2 regions of the Pseudoxanthomonas sp. LjRoot127 genome follow, and region 2 is predicted to be linked to the other one. Evidence: predicted binding sites of a transcription regulator. Region 2 holds the regulator's gene; the other holds the start of a gene.
The links. Region 2 encodes FliA, which starts transcription of late flagellar genes. Its sites were predicted from a motif close to TAAAGTTTNNCNNNCNNNGGCCGATAA; they were not measured.

Region 1: the regulator FliA is predicted to act here: its motif matches at 1,421-1,447, upstream of ACSQ19_RS02125 (HDOD domain-containing protein).

The regions. Positions count from the first base shown of each region.
Region 1 covers NZ_CAXUQR020000001.1:436,804-440,203, reverse strand. Annotated here, with positions in the region: gene ACSQ19_RS02125 (HDOD domain-containing protein) at 1-1,343, opposite strand, end outside; gene tsf (translation elongation factor Ts) at 1,559-2,437, opposite strand; gene rpsB (30S ribosomal protein S2) at 2,631-3,400, opposite strand, start outside.
Region 2 covers NZ_CAXUQR020000001.1:3,813,789-3,817,188, forward strand. Annotated here, with positions in the region: gene flhF (flagellar biosynthesis protein FlhF) at 1-476, shown strand, start outside; gene ACSQ19_RS18050 (MinD/ParA family protein) at 466-1,344, shown strand; gene ACSQ19_RS18055 (RNA polymerase sigma factor FliA) at 1,341-2,093, shown strand; gene ACSQ19_RS18060 (chemotaxis response regulator CheY) at 2,218-2,598, shown strand; gene ACSQ19_RS18065 (protein phosphatase CheZ) at 2,598-3,215, shown strand; gene ACSQ19_RS18070 (hypothetical protein) at 3,253-3,396, shown strand.

The DNA.
Region 1 (3,400 bases), 3.4 Mb from region 2:
AGCGGCTGGCCGTTGACGTGCGCCATGGCTGCGCCGGAAACCTCGGACAGGATGCGTCGCACCACGTGGGCGGCCGCGTCCTCATTGATGCCCGGCAGTACCACCAGGAATTCCTCGCCGCCGTAGCGGGCGACGATGTCGCTGCTGCGCACATGCCGCATCAGCGACTTGGCGAAGTTGCGCAGCACCTCGTCGCCGACCAGATGGCCCCAGCGGTCGTTGACCTGTTTGAAGTCGTCCAGGTCGATGAAGGCGATCGACAGCGGCCAGCCGTGGCGGGTGGCGGCGTCGAACTCCTTCTCCAGCACTTCTTCCAGCTGGCTGCGGTTGTAGGCGCCGGTCAGCGGATCGCGACGCACTTCCTCGGCCAGGCGGCGTGCGCGGTCTTCGTGCTCGTCGGCCTCCTTGCGCGCGCGCGCGGCTTCCTGGATCTCGCGCAGGTTGCGCACCACCAGCAACTCGCGCGCCTGGTCCAGCAGGGCCTGGATGCGGGCGGGGGGCGCAGGCGGAACGTCGAACATCGCGCAGACTTCGGGCAGGGCGGCGATCATGTCCTCGGTCAGCGTGAGGAAGGCCGCATAGTCCAGCCCGAGGCGGGTGGCCGCCTGCAGCGCCGCGTGCCGATGGGCGGCCTCGGTGCGGGCTTCATCCGCGCCGGCCAGCCAGATGTCGGCGACATGGCCGGAGACGGCGACGCACGCATTGAACGTGGTGTCGGAAGCGGGCCCCTCGCTTTCCATGATGGCTTCCCGCAGCAGTGCGGGCAGGTTCCACTGCCGCGCCAGCCAGCCACCGACAGAGGCGTGGTCGCAGCCCAGCCAGTCGCGTTCGGCGGCAAGCAGTGCCGCGTTGTCTTCGGTGCGTTCGACCAGCTGCGCGTAGTCGTCGCCCAGCACTTCCAGCAGGGCCAGCATGCCGATGTCCTGCAGCAGTCCGGCGAGCATCAGTTCCTCGGCCTTGCGCGTGCCGGCATGCTGGCCGAGCAGGCGACATGCCAGTGCGGCGATCACGCTGCGGCGCCAGACGCGCTCCTGCGCCACGGGATGGCTGCCACTGCCGCAGCGCGCGAGCGAGAAGCCCAGGGCCAGCGTGAGCGTCGCGTTGAGGCCGAGTACCGTCAGTGCCTGCGACAGGTTTTCCACGCGGCGTCGGCTGGCATAGAGCGGGGAATTGGCGATGCGCAGCATGCGCGCGCTCAGGGCGGCGTCCAGGCCGATCGCATCGGCCGCGGTCGCCATCACCACCTCGGGGTCCTGCGCCAGTTCGAGGATGCGCAACGCCACGCCCGGCGGGCTGGGCAGGTTGCGGCAGTTCGACAACTGGGATTCGAGTTCGGGACGCATCCGGGTGCGCACTACGCTGGAGGAAAGTGGCCGGCAGCATGCCAGCAAAGCGTGACGGGATGGCAGCTTTGTAGACAGTTTCGGCACGGCAGCGTCAAACTTTAGGCGCGCACGACGAAAGGCGGTGCGCACGCCGCCGCGTCGGGACGCGTTTCGCGGACAACAAAAAAGCCGCGGTTTCCCGCGGCTTTTCCGGGTGAAGCGGAATGCGCGGCTTATGCCAGGCCGGCCTGCTTCATCACTTCGGCGGCGTAGTCTTCCACCACCTTCTCGATGCCTTCGCCGACCACCAGGCGCTGGAAGCCGACCACGTCGGCGCCGGCGGCCTTGACCACCTGCTCGACCGACTTGTCGCTGTCCAGCACGTACGGCTGGCCGTACAGCGTCACTTCGTTGACGATCTTGTTGATCTTGCCGGAGATGATCTTCTCCAGGATGTCGGCCGGCTTGGCCTTGTCCTTGTCCGACATCTTTGCCAGCTCGATTTCCTTTTCCTTCGCCACGAACTCGGCCGGCACGTCGGCCGCCTTGTTGTGCGGGGGGTTCATGGCGGCGATGTGCATCGCCAGGCCGCGGGCCAGTTCGGCGTCGCCGCCCTTGACCTCGACCAGCACGCCGATCTTGCCGCCGTGCACGTAGGCCGCGACGTTGTTCGCGCTGTCGATGGCGACAAGGCGACGGATCTGCATGTTCTCGCCCAGCTTGGCGATGGCGGCGGCGCGGGCTTCCTCGACGGTCTCGCCCGAGGCCAGCTTGGCGCTCTTCAGCGCTTCGACGTCGGCGGCGCCCGAGGTCAGCGCGGCCTGCGCGATGGCGTCGGTGAAGGCGATGAAGTTGGCGTCCTTGGCGACGAAGTCTGTCTCGGAGTTGATCTCGACCAGCACGGCCTTGCCGCCGTCCTGCGCCACGGCCACGCGGCCTTCGGCGGTGACGCGGTCGGCCTTCTTGTCGGCCTTGGCCAGGCCCGACTTGCGCAGCCACTCGGCCGCGGCGTCGATGTCGGCGTTGTTCTCGGTGAGCGCCTTCTTGCACTCCATCATGCCGGCGCCGGTGCGCTCGCGCAGTTCCTTGACCAGGGATGCGGTGATTTCCACGGGATTACCTCTGTTTGGATTGGCAAAGCCCCTCTCCCGTCGGGAGAGGGGTTGGGGTGAGGGCCGGTGGAGTCGCGACGCATTGAACGCCAGCGTGCTTCCCGTACCCTCATCCGCCCTTCGGGCACCTTCTCCGGGGAGAAGGAACAATAGGGGCCGCCGCGCAGCATGGCGCGGCGGCGTTGCAGCCGGATTACTCGGCAGCGGCTTCGTCGGACTTCTTGCCGGCGGCCTTCTTGGCCGGGGCACGGCGGGCACCCTTGTCGTCGCCGCCTTCGGCGAACTCTTCCTCGCGCACGGTGGCGGCGTTCGGCGATGCGGCCTTGCCTTCCAGCACGGCGTCGGCGGCGGCGCGGGCGTACAGCTGCACGGCGCGGATGGCGTCGTCGTTGCCCGGGATGGCGTAGTCGACCAGGGCCGGGTCGTAGTTCGAGTCGACCACCGCGATCACCGGGATGCCGAGCTTCTTGGCTTCCTTGATGGCGATGTCTTCATGGCCGATGTCGATGACGAACAGGGCGTCCGGCAGGCGGTTCATTTCCTTGATGCCGCCCAGCGAGGCCAGCAGCTTCTCGCGCTCGCGGCGCAGGCCCAGCACTTCGTGCTTGACCAGCTTCTCGAAGGTGCCATCGGTTTCGGCGGCTTCCAGTTCCTTCAGGCGGGCGACCGACTTCTTCACGGTGGCGAAGTTGGTCAGCGTGCCACCCAGCCAGCGCTGGGTCATGAACGGCATGCCGCAACGCTCGGCTTCTTCCTTCACCGCTTCGCGCGCGCTGCGCTTGGTGCCCAGGAAAAGGATGGTGCCGCGCTTCTGCGCGACGCCCGAGATGAAGTTCATCGCGTCGTTGAACAGCGGAACGGTCTTCTCGAGGTTGATGATGTGGATCTTGCCGCGGGCACCGAAGATGTACGGCGCCATCTTGGGGTTCCAGTAGCGGGTCTGGTGGCCGAAATGGACGCCGG
Region 2 (3,400 bases):
GCTACGGCCGCCAGCTCGGCATCGCCGTGCACGAGGCCGACAGCGCGCAGACCCTGGCGCTGGTGCTGGAACGCCTGCGCGACTACAAGCTTGTACTGATCGACACCGCCGGCCTGGGCCAGCGCGACCGCAACCTGGTCGGCCAGCTCAACTGGCTGCGCGCCTCGGGCCAGGTCAGGACCCTGCTCTGCCTGCCTGCGAATTCGCACTTCTCCGACCTGGACGAAGTCGTGCGCCGCTTCAACACCGTACAGCCGCAAGGCGTGGTGCTTACCAAGCTGGACGAGACCGGCCGCCTGGGCAGCGCGCTGAGCGTGGTCGTCGACCACCAGCTGCCGATGACCTGGGTGACCGACGGCCAGCGCGTCCCCGACGATCTCCACCGCGCCAACAGCGCCCACCTCGTGCTGCGGCTTGACCAGCTGCGCCGCGAAGCCGACGAACCCTGCTCGACCGAGGCCACCCATGTCGCCTGACCACCCGCTGCAGACCAATCCCCGCAGCACCCCGCCGTTGCCCGGCGCCTTCCATCCCGTGCGCGTCGTCGCCATCACCGGCGGCAAGGGCGGCGTGGGCAAGACCAACGTGTCGGTCAACCTGGCCGTGTCGCTCGCCGAAATGGGCAAGCGCACGCTGCTGATGGACGCCGACCTGGGCCTGGCCAACGTGGACGTGCTGCTCGGCCTGTCGCCGAAGTTCACCCTCGCCGATCTCGTCGCCGGCCGTTGCGGCCTGGAGGACGTGCTGCTGGAAGGGCCCGAAGGCGTGCTGGTGGTGCCCGCCTCGTCCGGTTTCCGCCACATGGCCGAACTGACGCCGGCCGAACACGTCGGCCTGGTCAACGTGTTCTCCGAACTGCAGCGCGCCCTCGACTTCATGGTGGTGGACACCGCCGCCGGCATCACCGACAGCGTGCTGACCTTCTGCCAGGCCGCGCAGGACACCGTGGTGGTGGTCTGCGACGAGCCGGCCTCGATCACCGACGCCTACGCGCTGATCAAGGTACTGGCGCGCGAACGCGGCCTGGACCGCGTGCACGTCATCGCCAACATGGTCCGCGACCCCAATGAAGGCCGGAAGCTGTACGAGAAGCTGGCCCGCGTCTGCGAACGTTTCCTCGGCGACGTCGCCCTGCACTACCTGGGCGCCGTGCCGCAGGACGACTGGTTGCGCCGTGCGGTGCAGCGCCAGCAGGCCGTCGTGAAGGCATACCCGGGCAGCCCCTCGGCGCGTGCCATCGCCGAGATAGCACGCACGACGGCGCGCTGGCAGCCGCCGGTCGGCGCCCGCGGCAACGTGGAGTTCTTCGTCGAACGCCTGATCCAGCGCGGGGTGGCCGCATGAACACCGCCGCCGCCCAGTACCGCGCCGTGCAGCGCGGCAACGCCAACGACTTCGTCACCCAGCACGCCGACCTGGTCCGCCGCATCGCGCACCACCTTGCGGCGCGACTGCCGGCCAGCGTGGAGATCGACGACCTGGTGCAGGCCGGCATGATCGGCCTGCTGGAAGCCTCGCGCAGCTACGACGCCGAACAGGGCGCGTCCTTCGAAACCTATGCCTCGATCCGCATCCGCGGTTCGATGATCGACGAGATCCGTCGCGGCGACTGGGTCCCGCGCTCGGTGCACCGTCGTGCCCGCCAGGCCGCGGCGACCGTGCGCGAGATCGAGCAGCGCACCGGCCGCGCCGCCATCGCCACCGAAGTCGCGTCCGCGATGGAGATGCCGTTGCCGGAGTACCTGCGCCTGATGGAAGACGCCGCGCGCGGCCAGGTCCTCAGCCTGGAATCGCACATCGACGACCACGGCGAACCCAACACCTCCCGCACCGGCGGTCCGTCGCCGCAGCAGAACCTGGAGCGCAGCGAGTTCCGCCAGCAACTGGTCAAGGCGATCGGCCACCTGCCCGAGCGCGAGCAGCTGGTGCTGTCGATGTATTACGAGCAGGAGCTCAACCTGAAGGAAATCGGCGCCGTACTCGGCGTGAGCGAATCCCGCGTCTGCCAGATCCACGGCCAGGCGATGGTGCGCTTGCGCGGCCGCCTGCAGGTGTTCGAGAAGGCGGACGCGGGGCTGGAAGACGACGAGTGACCTTGGCAATCGCGCGACCCCGCAGGAGCGGTGTCGCCTCCGCTAAACCTTTCCCGCCCCCGGCCGATATCCCCACCAGACCCACCGTCCACGCAATACCGGAGCATCCGTGACCAACAAGAACATGCGCATCCTGATCGTGGACGACTTCTCCACCATGCGCCGCATCATCAAGAACCTGCTCAACGACCTCGGCTACACCAATACCGCCGAGGCCGAGGACGGCAACAGCGCGCTGACCGCGCTGGGCCAGGGCAGTTTCGACTTCGTGGTCACCGACTGGAACATGCCCGGCATGACCGGCATCGAGCTGCTGAAAGCCATCCGCGCCGACGATCGCTACAAGACCCTGCCGGTGCTGATGGTGACGGCCGAAGCCAAGCGCGAGCAGATCATCGAAGCGGCGCAGAACGGTGTGAACGGCTACATCATCAAGCCGTTCACCGCGCAGACGCTGGAAGAGAAGCTCGGCAAGATTTTCGAACGTCTCGGAGCGGCCGCCTGATGAGCGCCGTCGCCGATGCCACCAGCGCCCGCGCGGCACTCGTGGAGAAACTGCAGACCGCACTCGACGCCCTCGAACAGGGCGACGAAGCCGGCTGGCGGCGCGAACTGGATGCCATCGCCGCCTGGCGCACGCAGCCCATGATGCAGGGCCTGGGGCGGCTTGCCCGCGAACTGGCGCAGACGCTGGGCGAACTGCCGCCGACCGACGCCGGCGATCTCGACGATGCCTGCGCGCGACTGGACCACGTGGTCGAAATGACCGAACAGGCCAGCCACAAGACCCTGGACCTGGCCGAGCAGTGCCGGGGCTACGCCACCCAGCTGAAAACCACCCCGCTGTCCGCCGAGCAGGCCGCGCTGGTGGACAGCATCGGCAAGGGGCTGTCGGAGATGGCGCTGGCACAGAGCTACCAGGACCTGACGGGCCAGATCATCCGCCGGGTGGCCGGCATCGTGCGACGCGTGCACGAAGGTTTCGGCGCCCTCGGCCTTCCGCCGCCGGAAAAAAACCGCGACAAGCCTTCAGAACTCGCCGGCCCGGCCGTTGCTGGTCTGGACCGCAATGCATTTTCGCAGGACGACGCCGACGACCTGCTGTCCGGTCTGGGGTTGTAGCCCCGGGGGACGCGCACTGCGGAACCGGAGACCTGCCATGCCCGTCGCGTCCGCCCCCCGCTACCGCCATCCCGTCGTCCTCGTGCTCGTGGGCCTGCTGCTGGTCTGCGACGTGCTGGTCGGTCGCATGCTCCGCCGGCGCCACGCGCATGCGATGCGCCTGCTCGACTCCTCCCGCTGATCGC